4 regions of the Streptomyces sp. NPDC045955 genome follow, and region 4 is predicted to be linked to each of the others. Evidence: riboswitches for the same ligand, from Rfam matches in the RefSeq annotation. Region 4 holds a riboswitch; each other region holds the start of a gene.

Region 1 (3,869 bases), on a different contig from region 4:
CACCCCGATCGGCTCGATGGCCGACCTGGACGCGGCCACCCTGGAGGACGCCCGAGCGTTCTTCCGCACCTACTACGCGCCGAACAACGCCGTGCTCTCCGTCGTCGGCGACATCGACCCGGAGCAGACCCTGGCCTGGATCGAGAAGTACTTCGGCTCCATCCCCGGCCACGACGGCAAGCCCGCGCCGCGGGACGGCGAGCTGCCGGAGATCATCGGCGAGCAGCTGCGCGAGGTCGTCGAGGAGGAGGTCCCGGCGCGCGCCCTGATGGCCGCCTACCGGCTGCCGCACGACGGCACGCGCGCGTGCGACGCGGCCGACCTGGCCCTCACCGTCCTCGGCGGCGGCGAGTCCTCCCGCCTGTACAACCGCCTCGTGCGGCGGGACCGTACGGCCGTGGCGGCCGGCTTCGGCCTGCTGCGGCTCGCCGGGGCGCCCTCTCTGGGGTGGCTGGACGTGAAGACGTCCGGTGACGTGGAGGTCCCGGTCATCGAGTCCGCCATCGACGAGGAGCTCGCCCGGTTCGCCGAGGAGGGCCCCACGGCCGAGGAGATGGAGCGCGCCCAGGCCCAGCTGGAGCGCGAGTGGCTGGACCGGCTGGGCACGGTCGCCGGCCGCGCCGACGAACTGTGCCGGTACGCCGTCCTGTTCGGCGACCCGCAGCTCGCCCTGACCGCCGTGCAGCGCGTGCTGGAGGTGACGGCAGAGGAGGTCCAGGAGGTCGCCAAGGCCCGCCTGCGGCCCGACAACCGCGCGGTGCTCGTCTACGAGCCCGTCGCCGGCGAGACGGGCGACGCGGAGACCGCCGAGGACGCCGACACCACCGAGGACACCGCAGCCGCGGCCCTGAACGAGAACGAGGAGGCGGCCAAGTGACCGAGCTCGCCACGATGGACTTCCACCCCCAGCCGCAGGCGGGCGAGGCCAAGCCGTGGGCCTTCCCGGCCCCCGAGCGCGGCACGCTCGGCAACGGCCTGACGGTCCTGCGCTGCCACCGCCCCGGCCAGCAGGTCGTCGCCGTGGAGGTGCTGCTGGACGCCCCCCTGGACGCCGAGCCGGCCGGCCTCGACGGCGTGGCCACGATCATGGCCCGGGCCTTCTCCGAGGGCACCGACAAGCACTCCGCCGAGGACTTCGCCGCCGAGCTGGAGCGCGCCGGTGCCACCCTCGACGCGCACGCCGACCACCCCGGCGTCCGGCTCAGCCTGGAGGTGCCGGCCTCCCGGCTCGCCAAGGGACTCGGCCTGGTCGCCGACGCCCTGAGGGCCCCCGCGTTCGCGGACAGCGAGGTCGAGCGGCTGGTCCGCAACCGCCTCGACGAGATCCCGCACGAGCTGGCCAACCCCGCCCGCCGTGCCGCCAAGGAGCTCTCCAAGGAGCTGTTCCCGGCGGACTCGCGCATGTCGCGGCCCCGACAGGGCACCGAGGAGACGGTCGCGGCGATCGACTCCGCGGCCGTACGCGCCTTCTACGAGAGGCACGTCAGGCCCGCCACGGCCACGGTCGTGGTCGTCGGCGACCTCACCGGCATCGACCTCGACGTCCTGCTCGGCGACACGCTGGGTGCCTGGACCGGCTCCGCGGCCGAGCCGCGCCCGGTGCCGCCGGTGACCGCCGACGACACGGGCCGTGTCGTCATCGTGGACCGCCCCGGCGCCGTCCAGACGCAGCTGCTGATCGGCCGCATCGGCCCGGACCGGCACGACCGCGTGTGGCCCGCGCAGGTGCTCGGCACGTACTGCCTCGGCGGCACCCTCACCTCCCGCCTGGACCGCGTGCTGCGCGAGGAGAAGGGTTACACCTACGGGGTACGGGCGTTCGGCCAGGTCCTCAGGTCCGCCCCGGACGGGACCGGTGCCGCGATGCTCGCCATCAGCGGCTCCGTGGACACGCCCAACACCGGCCCTGCCCTCCAGGACCTCTGGACGGTGCTGCGCACGCTCGCCGCCGAGGGGCTGACCGACGCGGAGCGGGACGTCGCCGTGCAGAACCTGGTCGGCGTGGCGCCGCTGAAGTACGAGACGGCGGCGGCCGTCGCGAGCACGCTGGCCGACCAGGTCGAACAGCACCTGCCCGACGACTTCCAGGCCACGCTGTACCGGCAGCTCGCCGCGACCGGCACCGTGGAGGCCACCGCGGCGGCCGTCAGCGCCTTCCCGGTGGACCGACTGGTGACCGTGCTCGTCGGTGACGCGGCGCAGATCAAGGGCCCGGTCGAGGCCCTGGGCATCGGTGAAGTCTCGGTCGTCGCCGCCGAGTAGGAGCACGCGCGCAGGGGCCCTGGTTGTCTTCTAAGGCACCAGGGCTCCTTTATGCCCGAATTGGTGCGGAGGTTGCCTGTCTGCCCTGTGGGATGCGCTACAAAAACCGGGATCCGTTTGGGAATTGAAAGTGGCCCCGCTTAGGTTCGTCCGGGCTGTTCGTCAGGCAGTGCGCCGCACCCGCGGCACCGGACAGTCATCGCCGAGTCCCCGTACGGCGCGAGCCAGGGGAGCCGGGGACCCACCGCAGTCCCTGGGGTGAATCGGACGCCCGCGCGAGCCGCGAGGGGGTCCGTAGGAGACCTTCCTGCTCCGAACCCGTCAGCTAACCCGGTAGGCGAGAAGGAAGGAAAGGACCAGGCACTCCATGGCGTTCACCCGCGCCACCGGGAAGCATCGTCGTCCCAGCCGGATGCAGCGCGGCACGGCCCGCGCGGCGGGCGTCGCGGCCCTCGCCACCACCGGTGTCATCGGCACCGTGGCCGCCCCGGCCTTCGCCGCCGAGCCCGCCGTCGAGCAGACCGGCCTCACCCCCGTCGTCACCATGGGTGACACCGTTGCCCAGCAGATCGACGCCCAGGCCGCCGCCCAGAAGCAGGCCGCCGAGGAAGCCGCCGCCAAGAAGAAGGCCGAGGAGGCCGCCCGTGAGCGGGCCGCCGAGGCGGCCAAGGAGGCCAAGGAAGCCGCCGAGAAGGCCCGCGAGGCCAAGGAACGCGCCGCCCGCGAGGCCGAGCGCAAGCGCCTCAACACCTTCGTGCCCCCGATCTCCGGCTCGTACGTCTCCACCGGCTACCAGGCCAGCAGCGGCCTGTGGTCCTCCGGCAGCCACACCGGCATCGACTTCCACGCCGCCAACGGCACCTCCGTCCACGCGGTCGGCATGGGAGAGGTCGTCGAGGCCGGCTGGGGCGGCTCCTACGGCAACCAGATCGTGATCAAGATGAACGACGGCACGTACACCCAGTACGGCCACCTGTCGTCCATCGGCGTCTCGGTGGGCCAGAAGGTCACCCCCGGCCAGCAGATCGGCCTGTCCGGCGCGACCGGCAACGTCACCGGCCCGCACCTGCACTTCGAGGCCCGTACGAGCCCCGAGTACGGCTCCGACATCGACCCGGTCGCCTACCTCCGCTCGCACGGCGTGAGCGTCTGACGGCGTACCACTCCGCTTCCCGAGGCCCCGGCTCCCCGAGCCGGGGCTTTCTGCGTTTGTGACGCCCGGCTGTCCAAAAAATATCCCTGGATTCCGGTCTGCCGTCGGAAATTCCGGCTCATTGCAATAGAGTCACGGAACACGTGTCACTAGTCGACGTTTCACGGGGATTAAACGGAGGTCGGTCATGCGCATTCCGGCGCACTCGGTGTGCACGGCCATCCGGGACGACATCGTCGCGGGTGTCTACGAACGCGGCGGCCGGCTGACCGAGGAACTCCTCGCCCGCCGCTACGGTGTCTCGCGCGTCCCGGTCCGGGAGGCCCTGCGCACCCTGGAGGCCGAGGGCTTCGTGGTGACCCGGCGGCACGCGGGCGCGTGCGTCGCCGAACCCACCGAGCAGGAGGCGGCCGACCTGCTGGAGATGCGGCTGCTGCTGGAGCCGCTCGGCGCG
Region 2 (3,869 bases), on a different contig from region 4:
CTCAGGCCGGCCGCACCACGCTGTGGATCGCCGACTCGCCGTCGTAGTAGATCGACTCCTCGCGCACGTAGGTGCCGGGCTTCGGGGCGTGGATCATCATGCCGTTGCCGATGTAGATGCCGACGTGGGTGACGTCGTCGTAGAAGAAGACCAGGTCACCGGGCTGAGCGTCGGCCAGCGGGACCGTGGTGCCGGCGTTGACCTGGTCGTAGGTCGTGCGCGGCAGGGTGACGCCCGCGGCTTTCCAGGCGGCCTGGGTGAGCCCGGAGCAGTCGTAGGAGCCGGGGCCGACGGCGCCCCAGACATACGGCTTGCCGATCTGGGCGCGGGCGAAGGCGAGCGCCTTTTCGGCCTTGGTGGCGTACGAGGAGCCGGCCGGGGCCGTCGAGGTGGACGAGCCGGAGCCCGCCGACGAGGAGCCGCTGTCCTGCTGCTGGGCGGCCTGCTCCTGCGCCTGCTGCTGCGCGGCCTGCTGCCGGGCCAGCTCGGCGGCCTTGCGGGCGGCCTCCTGCTGCTTCTCCCGCTCGATCGCCGCGAGCCGTGCCTTCTCCTCGGCGGTCAGCTTCGACAGCAGGTCGCGCGCGTCGGCGAGCTTCCGCTGGACGGTGGCCTTGGCCGTCTTCAGGTCGTCCTGCGCCTCGGTGAGCGTCTCGAGGCTCTCGGTGGCCTCCTGGCGCTTCTTCATCGTCTCGGACTGCTGGGTGACGTAGTCGTCGACCGCGACCTTCTGACGGCCGGTCATCCGGTCCATCAGCTGGGTCTGGTCGAAGTAGTCCTGCGGGGTGTCCGCGAGCAGGAACGTCGCCGTGTCCGGGGCGGAGGCGCCGGTGCGGTACTGGGCGGCGGCGAAGGAACCGAGTTCCTCCCGTGCCTCGTTGAGCTTCTGGGTGCGCCTGGCGACGTCGTCGAGGAGGGTGTCGACGCGCTTGCGCTGCTTGGTGGTCTTCTCCTTGGCCGAGTTGTACTTGTCGGTCGCCGACTCGGCCTGGCGGTACAGGTCGTCGACCTTCTTCTCGACTTCCTCGAGACTCGGCTTGTCGTCGGCCTCGGGGGCGGCGTTGGCCGACTGGGACAGCAGGGCGACGGACGTGAGGGCCGCCGTTGCCAGGGCGGGGGTCCGTATACCTGCGACGCGCGTACCAGCGGGACGCGACTTGCGGTGCGACGCCAAGGGAGGCGACTCCTTCCATGCTCCGCCTACCGGGTTAGCTGTCGGGTTCGGGCGGGTACATCGGAAGGGTTGCCCTACGGCCGTCTCCGCGAAGGGAGTCCGGCCGATTCACCCCAGAGTTCTCGGTTGGGTCCCCGGCTCCGGCTGCCGCTGCGGCACACCGGACTCGGCGGAGGCCGCGCGGCCCGGCGACGTTCGCCGGTGGGGGTCGTGCGGCCTGCCCGCACGGTAGCCAACTCGTGTGGCCCTTGTGAAGGTTGATGGGCGATATGCCCGATACATTTTCGTGACCTTAGCTGAGGGCGTCGCCGAGAGTCATCGGCGGAGGGGGTTGGTCATGGGTTCGTCATAATTGTGACGGCCGTAGCGGACCGTGACCGCGCGGGGATGAAGAGTGACCAGGGGTTCCTTTCGGCGATGTTCTCAGGGCGGCGGCGGGCTGTCAGTGGGGCGCCCTAGACTCGGAGAGCGATGAGCAGCCTCTTTGACGACAGCTTCCTGGCGGACCTCCAGGCCCAGCGGGGCCCCGCGGACGAGCCCCCGCCGCCACCCGAGGACGATCACGTACCGGAGCCGGTTCCGGACGATCTGTTCGGCGGGAAGTTCGACGTGCCCCCGGACCGGGACGCCTACTACCGCGACGGCGCCCCGCGCCCGCCGGTGGACACCGCCGCCCTCCTGGAGGGGCTGAACGACAACCAGCGCGCCGCCGTCGTCCACTCCGGCTCCCCGCTGCTCATTGTGGCCGGCGCCGGCTCCGGCAAGACCCGCGTGCTCACGCACCGCATCGCCCACCTGCTCGCCGAGCGGGGCGTGCACCCGGGGCAGATCCTCGCGATCACCTTCACCAACAAGGCCGCCGGCGAGATGAAGGAGCGCGTCGAGCAGCTCGTCGGACCGCGGGCGAACGCGATGTGGGTGATGACCTTCCACAGCGCGTGCGTGCGCATCCTGCGCCGCGAGAGCAAGAAGCTCGGCTTCACGTCCTCGTTCTCGATCTACGACGCCGCCGACTCCAAGCGCCTCATGGCCCTGGTCTGCCGCGACCTGGACCTCGACCCCAAGCGCTTCCCGCCGAAGTCCTTCAGCGCCAAGATCAGCAACCTGAAGAACGAGCTGATCGACGAGGAGGACTTCGCCGCCCAGGCCACGGACGGCTTCGAGAAGACCCTCGCCCAGGCCTACGCGATGTACCAGTCGCGGCTGCGCGAGGCGAACGCCCTCGACTTCGACGACCTGATCATGACGACGGTCAACCTGCTGCGCGCCTTCCCGGACGTCGCCGAGCACTACCGCCGCCGCTTCCGGCACGTGCTGGTGGACGAGTACCAGGACACCAACCACGCCCAGTACGCCCTCGTCCGGGAGCTCGTCGGCACCTCCGAGCACCCCGTCGACGTACCGCCCGGCCCGGATGACGTCCCGCCCGCCGAGCTGTGCGTCGTGGGTGACGCCGACCAGTCGATCTACGCCTTCCGCGGTGCGACGATCCGCAACATCCTCCAGTTCGAGGAGGACTACCCGGACGCGACGACGATCCTGCTGGAGCAGAACTACCGCTCCACCCAGACGATCCTCAGCGCGGCCAACGCGGTCATCGAGCGCAACGAGTCCCGCCGCCCCAAGAACCTGTGGACCAACGCGGGCGCGGGCGCCACGATCACCGGTTACGTCGCCGACACCGAGCACGACGAGGCGCAGTTCGTCGCCGACGAGATAGACCGCCTCACGGACGCCGGCGAGGCGAAGGCCGGTGACGTCGCCGTCTTCTACCGCACCAACGCCCAGTCCCGTGTCTTCGAAGAGGTCTTCATCCGCGTCGGCCTGCCCTACAAGGTCGTCGGCGGTGTCCGCTTCTACGAGCGCAAGGAGGTCCGGGACGTCCTGGCCTACCTGCGCGTGCTGGCCAACCCGGAGGACTCGGTGCCGCTGCGCCGGATCCTCAACGTCCCCAAGCGGGGCATCGGCGACCGCGCCGAGGCGATGATCGACGCCCTCGCCCAGCGGGAGAAGATCAGCTTCCCGCAGGCGCTGAAGCGCGTCGACGAGGCGTACGGCATGGCCGCGCGCTCCACCAACGCCGTCAAGCGGTTCAACACGCTGATGGAGGACCTCCGCACGATCGTCGAGTCCGGCGCTGGACCGGCCACGGTGCTGGAGGCCGTCCTGGAACGCACCGGGTACCTCGCCGAGTTGCAGGCCTCCACCGACCCGCAGGACGAGACCCGGATCGAGAACCTCCAGGAACTCGCCGCCGTCGCCATGGAGTTCGAGCAGGAGCGCGGCGAGGAGGCGGAGACGCCAGGGGCTGCCGCCCCGGGGGGCACGCTGTCCGACTTCCTCGAACAGGTCGCCCTGGTCGCCGACTCCGACCAGATCCCCGACGAGGAGGACGGCGACGGCGTCATCACGCTGATGACCCTGCACACCGCCAAGGGCCTGGAGTTCCCGGTCGTCTTCCTGACCGGCATGGAGGACGGCGTCTTCCCGCACATGCGCGCCCTCGGCCAGACCAAGGAGCTGGAGGAGGAGCGGCGCCTGGCGTACGTCGGCATCACACGCGCGCGGGAGCGGCTGTATCTGACCCGGTCCACCCTGCGCAGCGCCTGGGGCCAGCCCTCGTACAACCCGCCCTCCCGCTTCCTGGAGGAGATCCCGCCGGCCTACGTGGAGTGGAAGCGGACGGGAGCGACCGCGC
Region 3 (3,869 bases), on a different contig from region 4:
GTCGTCCGCGAGCTGGAAGGCGACGCCGAGCCGTTCGCCGTACTGGGTCAGCACGTCCACGACCGTGTCGTCGGCGCCGGACATCATCGCGCCGAACCGGCACGACACCGCCACCAGCGAGCCGGTCTTGCCGCCCAGCACGTCCAGGTAGTGCTCGACCGGGTCACGGCCGTCCTGCGGTCCGGCCGTCTCCAGGATCTGCCCGGTCACCAGCCGCTCGAACGCCTCGGCCTGCACCCGCACCGCCTCCGGGCCGAGGTCGGCCAGGATGTGCGAGGCGCGAGCGAAGAGGAAGTCCCCGGTGAGGACCGCGACGGAGTTGCCCCAGCGGGCGTTCGCGCTCGCCACCCCGCGCCGCACGGTGGCCTCGTCCATCACGTCGTCGTGATACAGCGTGGCGAGGTGGGTCAGCTCCACGACGACGGCCGACGGCACGATCCCGGGCGCGTACCGATCGCCGAACTGGGCGGCGAGCATCACGAGCAGCGGACGGAACCGCTTGCCACCGGCCCGGACCAGGTGCTGGGCGGCCTCCGTGATGAAGGGCACCTCACTCTTGGTGGCCTCGAGCAAGCCTTCCTCGACAGCCGCCATCCCGGCCTGGACATCGGCTTCCAGAGCCTGGTCCCGCACGCTCAGCCCGAACGGCCCGACGTCGGTCACGAGGGGTCTCCTGTCTGCTGGTGTCTGCCGGTGATTACGCGGATTGTCGATAGGTCGCTGCCATCACTCGAGTCAGCGTATCCGGTCACGTTTCGATCACCGCCAGCGCCCAGGGTTACAGGCCGGGTGGTATCCGATCACGACCGCAATGTTTTCGATCAGCTCATAAGAGCAGACATTTATCGACTTACCAGGCGATAGCGAGCTATGTGCGATTTGCGGCATTGGATAAGTGAATCCCCCTAGGTGCACATTGCCCCACGGACTTGTGATCAGTGAGTTGAATCACGTTATCCCCTATGACATCCCACTCCGGCACCGACCCGTACCTCCTTCCGCCGCACGCAAGTTGAGCCTTGGCTTCAGCAAAGGATCAAGTGCCCCATACACCCCTGACCAAGGTCAACCGCTCGATATGTGACTCCGGTGCTTGTTCCCGACATGTGCTCTCGCATACGTTCCGGGCCTGTCCGGCGGACGCCGAATCCTGCCACCGCCCGGACACCCCACACGAACCCACTCACTCACGCAGGGCAGGAGCGGGGGACCCAGGTACGTCGCCGGTCCGCGTAGCGGAACGGCTCGGGGTGAAGCCGCGTACGGCACACAGCGCCGTACGCGGCCGGGCACCTCCCGGCCCGAACCCGACAGCTCACCTCGCAGGCGCCGGAGAGGAACATCGCCATGCCCCGAGGCAAGCACCGTCGCCCCAGAACCAGTCAGTTCACCCGTCGTCTCATGGCCGCCGGCACCGGCGGAGCGGCCCTCGCCCTGCCGCTGATCGGCGCGACGCAGGCCGGCGCCGCCCAGCCGGCCCAGAGCGCACCCACCGTCTCGCAGTCCGTGCCGCAGGCGGCCAAGACGGCCAAGTCCCTCACGTACACCGTCACCAAGGGCGACTCGCTCGCCCGCATCGCGGACAAGTACGACGTGTCGGGCGGCTGGAAGCAGCTCTACAAGGACAACCGCGCCGCCGTCGGCGACGACCCGCGGCTGATCCACCCGGGTCTGAAGCTCACGGTGAAGACGGCCAAGGCGGACGCCGGGAAGAGGACTGCGACCAAGTCCTCCGCCCCCGCCAAGCCGGCCGCGAAGCCCGCCGGCGGCGTCGCCCAGGCCACCCAGGCCGCCGCGAAGACCTACGCGAACAACCTGGACGGCTGGATCCGCGAGGCGCTGGACATCATGGCGCAGAAGGGGATCCCGGGTTCGTACGACGGCATCTACCGCAACATCATGCGCGAGTCGTCCGGCAACCCCCAGGCGATCAACAACTGGGACTCGAACGCCGCCAAGGGCACACCGTCCAAGGGTCTGCTCCAGGTCATCGACCCGACCTTCGCCGCCTACCACGTGCCCGGCACCTCCTTCGACCCGTACGACCCGGTCGCCAACATCACGGCGGCCTGCAACTACGCGGCGGCCCGCTACGGCTCGATCGACAACGTCAACGGCCCGTACTGAGCCGTCCCGTCCAGCAGTCGTTCGAGGACGACGGCGATGCCGTCGTCCTCGTTCGACAGCGTGATCTCGTCGGCCACGGCCTTGAGTTCGGGATGGGCGTTGGCCATGGCGATGCCGTGGGCGGCCCAGTCGAACATCGGGATGTCGTTGGGCATGTCCCCGAAGGCGAGGGTGTCCGCAGGCCGCAGCCCCAGGTGCTCGGCGGCCAGCGCCAGGCCGGTGGCCTTGGTGATGCCGCACGGCTGAAGCTCGACCGTGCCGGGCCCCGACATCGTCACCGTCGCGAGTGAACCGACCACCGAGCGGGCCGTCGCCGCCAACTCGTCGTCCGACAGGTGGGGATGGCGCAGCAGCACCTTGCTGATGGGCTCGCCCCACAGGTCGTCGCGCCGCTCGACCCGCACCGCCGGCAGGGTCGGGTGCGGCATGAGGTAGCCCGGCTCGATGAGGGTGAGGCCGTCGACCCCGTCCTGGTCGACCGCGGCGTACACCTGCCCCACCTCGGCCTCGATCTTGCCCAGGGCGGTCTCCGCCAGCTCCCGGTCCAGGGTGATGGACCACAGCAGCCGGTCCGCGCCGGCGTCGTACACCTGCGCGCCCTGTCCGCACACCGCGAGCCCCGTACAGCCGAGGTCGTCCAGGAGCGGCCGCACTCTCGGCGCCGGCCGGCCCGTCACCACGAGGTGCCGGGCACCGGCGTCCACCACCCGCGTGAGCGCGGCGAGGGACCGGTCGGACAGGGTGTCGTCGCCGCGCAGCAGCGTCCCGTCCAGGTCGGTGGCGATGAGTGAATATGCGAGGGGTGCGGCCATGATCAGAGAATACGGACAACGCGCCCCTTCGTTTCATCGTACGGCGCATGCCGATTGCCCGGTTGAAGGCCTCTGCACCAGTTGGCAACAACATGGTCCGCTACCTACCGTCAGGGCCGTCTCGGGCGGTACCTTCCATGTGTCCAGGGGGGACTTGATCGGGGGGTCGGGTTGAGCAGTGGGCGTGTTCGTGTGGGTGTGCCCGGGGAGCTCGGCGAGGGGGAGAAGGAGCGCTGGCGCGCGCTGCGCGCGGCGTCGGAGACACCGCGCAACCCCTTCATGGAACCGGAGTTCACCGAAGCCGTCGGCCTGGTGAAGCCGCAGGCGCGGGTCGCGGTGGTGTACGAGGGGCTGGAGCCGGCCGGCTTCCTGCCCCATGAACGGGGCCCGTTGGGGCAGGGCCGGGCGATCGGACTGGGCGTCTCGGACGCGCAGGGCGCGATCCTGCGGCCCGGCCTGCGTCTGGACACGGGCGAACTGCTGCGGGCCTGCTCGCTGTCGAGCTTCGCCTTCGACAACCTGGAGGCCGAACAGCGGCTGTTCGTCCGGTACGCGGCCGAGGAGCACGCCACCTACGTCATCGACGTGGAGAAGGGCTACGAGACGTACGAGTCGGTGCTGCGGGCCCAGTCGCCGAAGTTCCTGAAGACCACCCTGGCCAAGGAGCGCAGGCTGGGCCGGCAGGTCGGCGAGCTGCGGTTCGTCTTCGACGAACGCGAACCGGCCGCGCTGCGCACGCTCATGGAGTGGAAGTCGGCGCAGTACCGCAGGACGGGCCGCCGGGACCGGTTCGCCCAGGAGTGGATCACCCGGCTCGTGGGGCGGCTGGCCGAGACCCGGGCGCCTGAGTGCAGCGGCACGCTGTCCGTGCTGTACGCCGGTCGGCGGCCGCTTGCCGCGCACTTCGGACTGCGCTCGGCATCGGTCCTG
Region 4 (3,869 bases):
GCCGCCGCTCCGGGGACTCCGACAGGACCGACAGGATGGAGTAGTACAGGTGCGGCATGCCGGCGTCCTGCTGGAGCTGCCGGTCGATCGCGTCCTCCAGGAGCAAGGAGGCGGCGATGTACGCGCGCCAGGCGCGTTGCTCCTCGGGGGTGAGCCAGCGAGTCGTCATGCACCCAGTGTAGGTTTGTTTCAAACTTGAACCAAGCCCGCCCGTCAGTCCGCCGTTCCGTCAGTCCGCCGTCCGCCGTCCGCCACGAGTTTCCACGAGCCGGGAGCGTCGATGCCCCACCCGTACGTCCTGCTGTCCGCCGCCGTCTCCCTCGACGGCTATCTGGACGACACCGGCCCCGAACGCCTGCTCCTGTCCAGCCCGGCCGACTTCGACCGGGTCGACGAGGTCCGGGCGTCCGTCGACGCCATCCTGATCGGCGCCGGCACCGTCCGCGCCGACAACCCGCGCCTGCTGGTCAACTCACCCGAGCGGCGAGCCGCCCGCACGGCAGCCGGCCTGCCGGAGTACCCCCTCAAGGTCACGGTCAGCGGCTCCGGTGACCTCGACCCGGCGGCACAGTTCTGGCACACCGGCGGCCAGAAGGTCCTCTACACCACCGACAAGGGCGCCGAACGCGCCCGTGCCCTCGGCCTCGCCACCGATGCCACCGACGGCGCTGCTCCTGATGCCACCGACGTCGTCCCGCTCGGCGCCGACCTCGACTGGCGGCGCCTCCTCACCCACCTGCACGACGTCCGGGGTGTACGACGCCTCATGGTCGAGGGTGGCGGCCTGATCCACACCCAGCTCCTCACGCAGGGCCTGGCCGACGAACTCCAGCTGGTCCTCGCCCCCCTCTTCGTCGGCGACCCCGGGGCACCCCGCCTCTTCGGGCCCGGCGGCTACCAGTCCGGCCGGCTCCGGCTGCTGGAGACCCGGCGGATCGAGGACGTGGTCCTCATGCGCTACGAGCCGACCGCCCCCGGCACCGGCCCCCTGCCCGCCGCCGCCGATCACCACTGGCTGGCCCTCGCCTGCGAACTGGCCGCACAGTGCCCGCCGTCGGACACGGCGTTCAGTGTCGGCGCGGTGGTCGTCGCGGCCGACGGCACCGAACTGGCCCGCGGCCACTCCCGTGAGGGCGGCGACCCGCTCGTGCACGCCGAGGAGGCGGCCCTGGCCAAGCTCGACCCGGCCGACCCCAGGCTCGCCGGCGCGACGGTCTACAGCAGCCTGGAGCCCTGCGCCCGCCGGGCCTCCCGCCCCGCACCCTGCGCCCGGCTGATCCTCGACGCGGGCGTACGACGCGTGGTCACGGCCTGGCGCGAGCCGGACACCTTCGTGGCGGACGCCGACGGCAGTGGCCTGCTGGCGGCCGGGGGAGTGGAGGTCCTCGTCCTCCCGGAGCACGAGGAGCGCGCCAAGGCCCCGAACCGCCACCTGACGCACTGAGCTCGGGCCGATCGGCCCAACGGATCCTGCGGCCTGGCCGCCTCGCGGGTCGCGCTGCCTCCAGGGCCGCTACGACAGCGCGGACGGGCGACCCGGGCCGCTGAGCACCGGGTGTGCGCGAGCGGTCCCGCGGATGGCGTACACTGGAGTCACAACGACGCGGGGTGGAGCAGCTCGGTAGCTCGCTGGGCTCATAACCCAGAGGTCGCAGGTTCAAATCCTGTCCCCGCTACTGAAGGCCGAGGGCCGGAATCCGAAAGGGTTCCGGCCCTCGGTGTTTTCCTGGGTTCTTCATTACTGTCGGTGAGTGAATCAAGCCGCTCCGCATGACAACTGACGCACCGTCAAAGCCCGTGAGTCACTTGCGTGGCGGTCAACTCGCCCGTTTTGGGCCGGTCGTGGGAGGTTGGTCCGCGTGAAAAAGGTTAATGATCAAGCGGAATCGCTGGAATACCCACCGCGCTTCTATTAACGTTCGATAACGCAGCGCGGTCGTCCCAGCCGTCACAGAAGGCGGCTCCGTGCGCACGCGCCGAATCCTGAAAAGGAACCGGGGAACCACCACTTGGGGTGAATCGGGCGGATGCCGCCGTGGAAGCACGGCCGGTATACGCGCGTAGGAGACCTTCCTGCTCCGAACCCGTCAGCTAACCCGGTAGGCGAGAAGGAAGGAAAGGAGTACGCCCACGTGGCGTCCAACCGGCCTGCCCCCGCGGCCCCGTCCGCGCCGAACCAGCGCGACACCGAAACTTTCGGCTACGGCGGTCACCACACCGACGAGGGCCCGTTCCAGGAATGGAACCCCACCGCGGAGTCCATCCGCCCCATCCGTGGCCGGCATCGCGTCACCAAGCAGCGCGGCGGAGGCCTCGCGCGCAGCTCCACCGTCCTCGGCGTCGGCGTCATCGCCGCCGTGGGCGCGGGCGGCATGGCCAGCGCCCAGACCGGCAAGCCGCCCGTGTCGATCTCCGTTGCGGACCTTCCCTCGGTGGGTTCCCTCATCTCGGACGACGACACCCCCGAAGGCTCCGCCACCCCGCTCAGCGACCTCGCCACGGCGTCCACCGACACCGAGCAGGGCACCTCCGGCGCCGGTGAGGCACTGCGCGCCCGGATCATGGCGCAGGTCGAGCACCAGCAGGAGCAGATCGAGACCAAGGCCGCGCAGGACGCCGCCGAAGCCGCCCGGAAGGCGGCCGCGGAGGCCGCCGCCAAGGCCGAGCAGGAAGCCAAGGCCAAGGCCGCCGAAGCCAAGAAGAAGGCGGAGGAGGAGGCCCGGAAGAAGGCCGAGGCCGAGCGGCTCGCCGCCCTCGCCAAGCAGTACACGCTGCCGACCTCCGCGTACACCATCACCTCGACCTTCGGTCAGGCCGGCGCCTACTGGTCCTCCGGCTACCACACCGGCCTCGACTTCGCCGCCCCCACGGGCACGCCGATCAAGGCGGTGCACAGCGGCACCATCACCGAGGCGGGCTGGAACGGCTCGTACGGCTACAAGACCGTCCTGACCCTCGATGACGGCACGGAGATCTGGTACGCGCACCAGTCGTCCATCGGCGTCAGCGTCGGCCAGAAGGTCAGCACGGGCGACGTCATCGGCCGCGTGGGCGCGACCGGCAACGTCACCGGTGCGCATCTGCACCTCGAGGTCCACACCGGTGGGTCCAGCAACGGCATCGACCCGCTCGCGTGGCTGCGGGGCAAGGGCCTGAACGTCTGAGCGACGGCGGCGTCTCCGGTCTCGTGCGGGGTTCCTTGCGGGGGTTTCGTGCGAGGCCGTTTACGGGAGTTTCGCGTCAGCCGTGGAATCAGCCTCCCCCGCACGGCCGTTGACACGGAACATGACTTCTCTTCGCAAGCTCGGCTCCTCCGACCTCGAGGTCTTCCCGCTCGCCCTCGGCGGCAACGTCTTCGGCTGGACCGCGGACGAGGCACAGTCGTTCGCCGTCCTCGACGCGTACACCGCCGCCGGCGGCAACTTCGTCGACTCGGCCGACGTCTACTCGGCGTGGGCGGACGGCAACCAGGGCGGCGAGTCCGAGACCGTGCTCGGCAAGTGGCTGACGTCACGCGGCAACCGCGCGGACGTCGTCGTCGCCACGAAGGTCAGCCAGCACCCCGAGTTCCAGGGCCTGTCCGCCGCCAACATCAAGGCCGCCGCCGACGCCTCCCTGCGGCGCCTCGGCACCGACTACATCGACCTGTACTACACCCACTACGACAAGCCCGACGTGCCGGTGGAGGAGATCATCGGCGCGCTCGACGAACTCGTCACGGCCGGGAAGGTGCGGTACATCGCCGCCTCCAACATCTCCCCGGAGCGGCTGCGGGCCTCCCTGGAGTTCTCCGACCGTGAGGGGCTCGCCCGGTACGTGGCCCTCCAGCCCCACTACAACCTGGTCTCCCGCGACACTTACGAGGGCGA

The links. Region 4 has a riboswitch for cyclic di-AMP ahead of AC07F0_RS33380 (M23 family metallopeptidase). Riboswitches for the same ligand answer to the same signal wherever they lie in the genome.
Region 1: it holds a riboswitch for cyclic di-AMP, as region 4 does, so the genes downstream of both, AC07F0_RS18420 (M23 family metallopeptidase) here and AC07F0_RS33380 (M23 family metallopeptidase) in region 4, are expected to answer to the same signal.
Region 2: it holds a riboswitch for cyclic di-AMP, as region 4 does, so the genes downstream of both, AC07F0_RS10610 (C40 family peptidase) here and AC07F0_RS33380 (M23 family metallopeptidase) in region 4, are expected to answer to the same signal.
Region 3: it holds a riboswitch for cyclic di-AMP, as region 4 does, so the genes downstream of both, AC07F0_RS09455 (transglycosylase SLT domain-containing protein) here and AC07F0_RS33380 (M23 family metallopeptidase) in region 4, are expected to answer to the same signal.

What each region holds. Positions count from the first base shown of each region.
Region 1 covers NZ_JBWKKY010000008.1:119,152-123,020, forward strand. The annotation lists gene AC07F0_RS18410 (M16 family metallopeptidase) at 1-877, shown strand, start outside; gene AC07F0_RS18415 (M16 family metallopeptidase) at 874-2,262, shown strand; cyclic di-AMP (ydaO/yuaA leader) riboswitch at 2,453-2,616, shown strand; gene AC07F0_RS18420 (M23 family metallopeptidase) at 2,630-3,415, shown strand; gene AC07F0_RS18425 (GntR family transcriptional regulator) at 3,603-3,869, shown strand, end outside.
Region 2 covers NZ_JBWKKY010000004.1:297,682-301,550, forward strand. The annotation lists gene AC07F0_RS10610 (C40 family peptidase) at 2-1,171, opposite strand; cyclic di-AMP (ydaO/yuaA leader) riboswitch at 1,180-1,353, opposite strand; gene pcrA (DNA helicase PcrA) at 1,643-3,869, shown strand, end outside.
Region 3 covers NZ_JBWKKY010000004.1:78,164-82,032, reverse strand. The annotation lists gene AC07F0_RS09460 (polyprenyl synthetase family protein) at 1-663, opposite strand, end outside; cyclic di-AMP (ydaO/yuaA leader) riboswitch at 1,171-1,344, shown strand; gene AC07F0_RS09455 (transglycosylase SLT domain-containing protein) at 1,348-2,127, shown strand; gene AC07F0_RS09450 (HAD family hydrolase) at 2,091-2,939, opposite strand; gene AC07F0_RS09445 (GNAT family N-acetyltransferase) at 3,111-3,869, shown strand, end outside.
Region 4 covers NZ_JBWKKY010000022.1:101,565-105,433, forward strand. The annotation lists gene AC07F0_RS33365 (MarR family winged helix-turn-helix transcriptional regulator) at 1-169, opposite strand, end outside; gene AC07F0_RS33370 (dihydrofolate reductase family protein) at 281-1,444, shown strand; tRNA gene AC07F0_RS33375 (tRNA-Met) at 1,603-1,676, shown strand; cyclic di-AMP (ydaO/yuaA leader) riboswitch at 1,965-2,121, shown strand; gene AC07F0_RS33380 (M23 family metallopeptidase) at 2,133-3,164, shown strand; gene AC07F0_RS33385 (aldo/keto reductase) at 3,286-3,869, shown strand, end outside.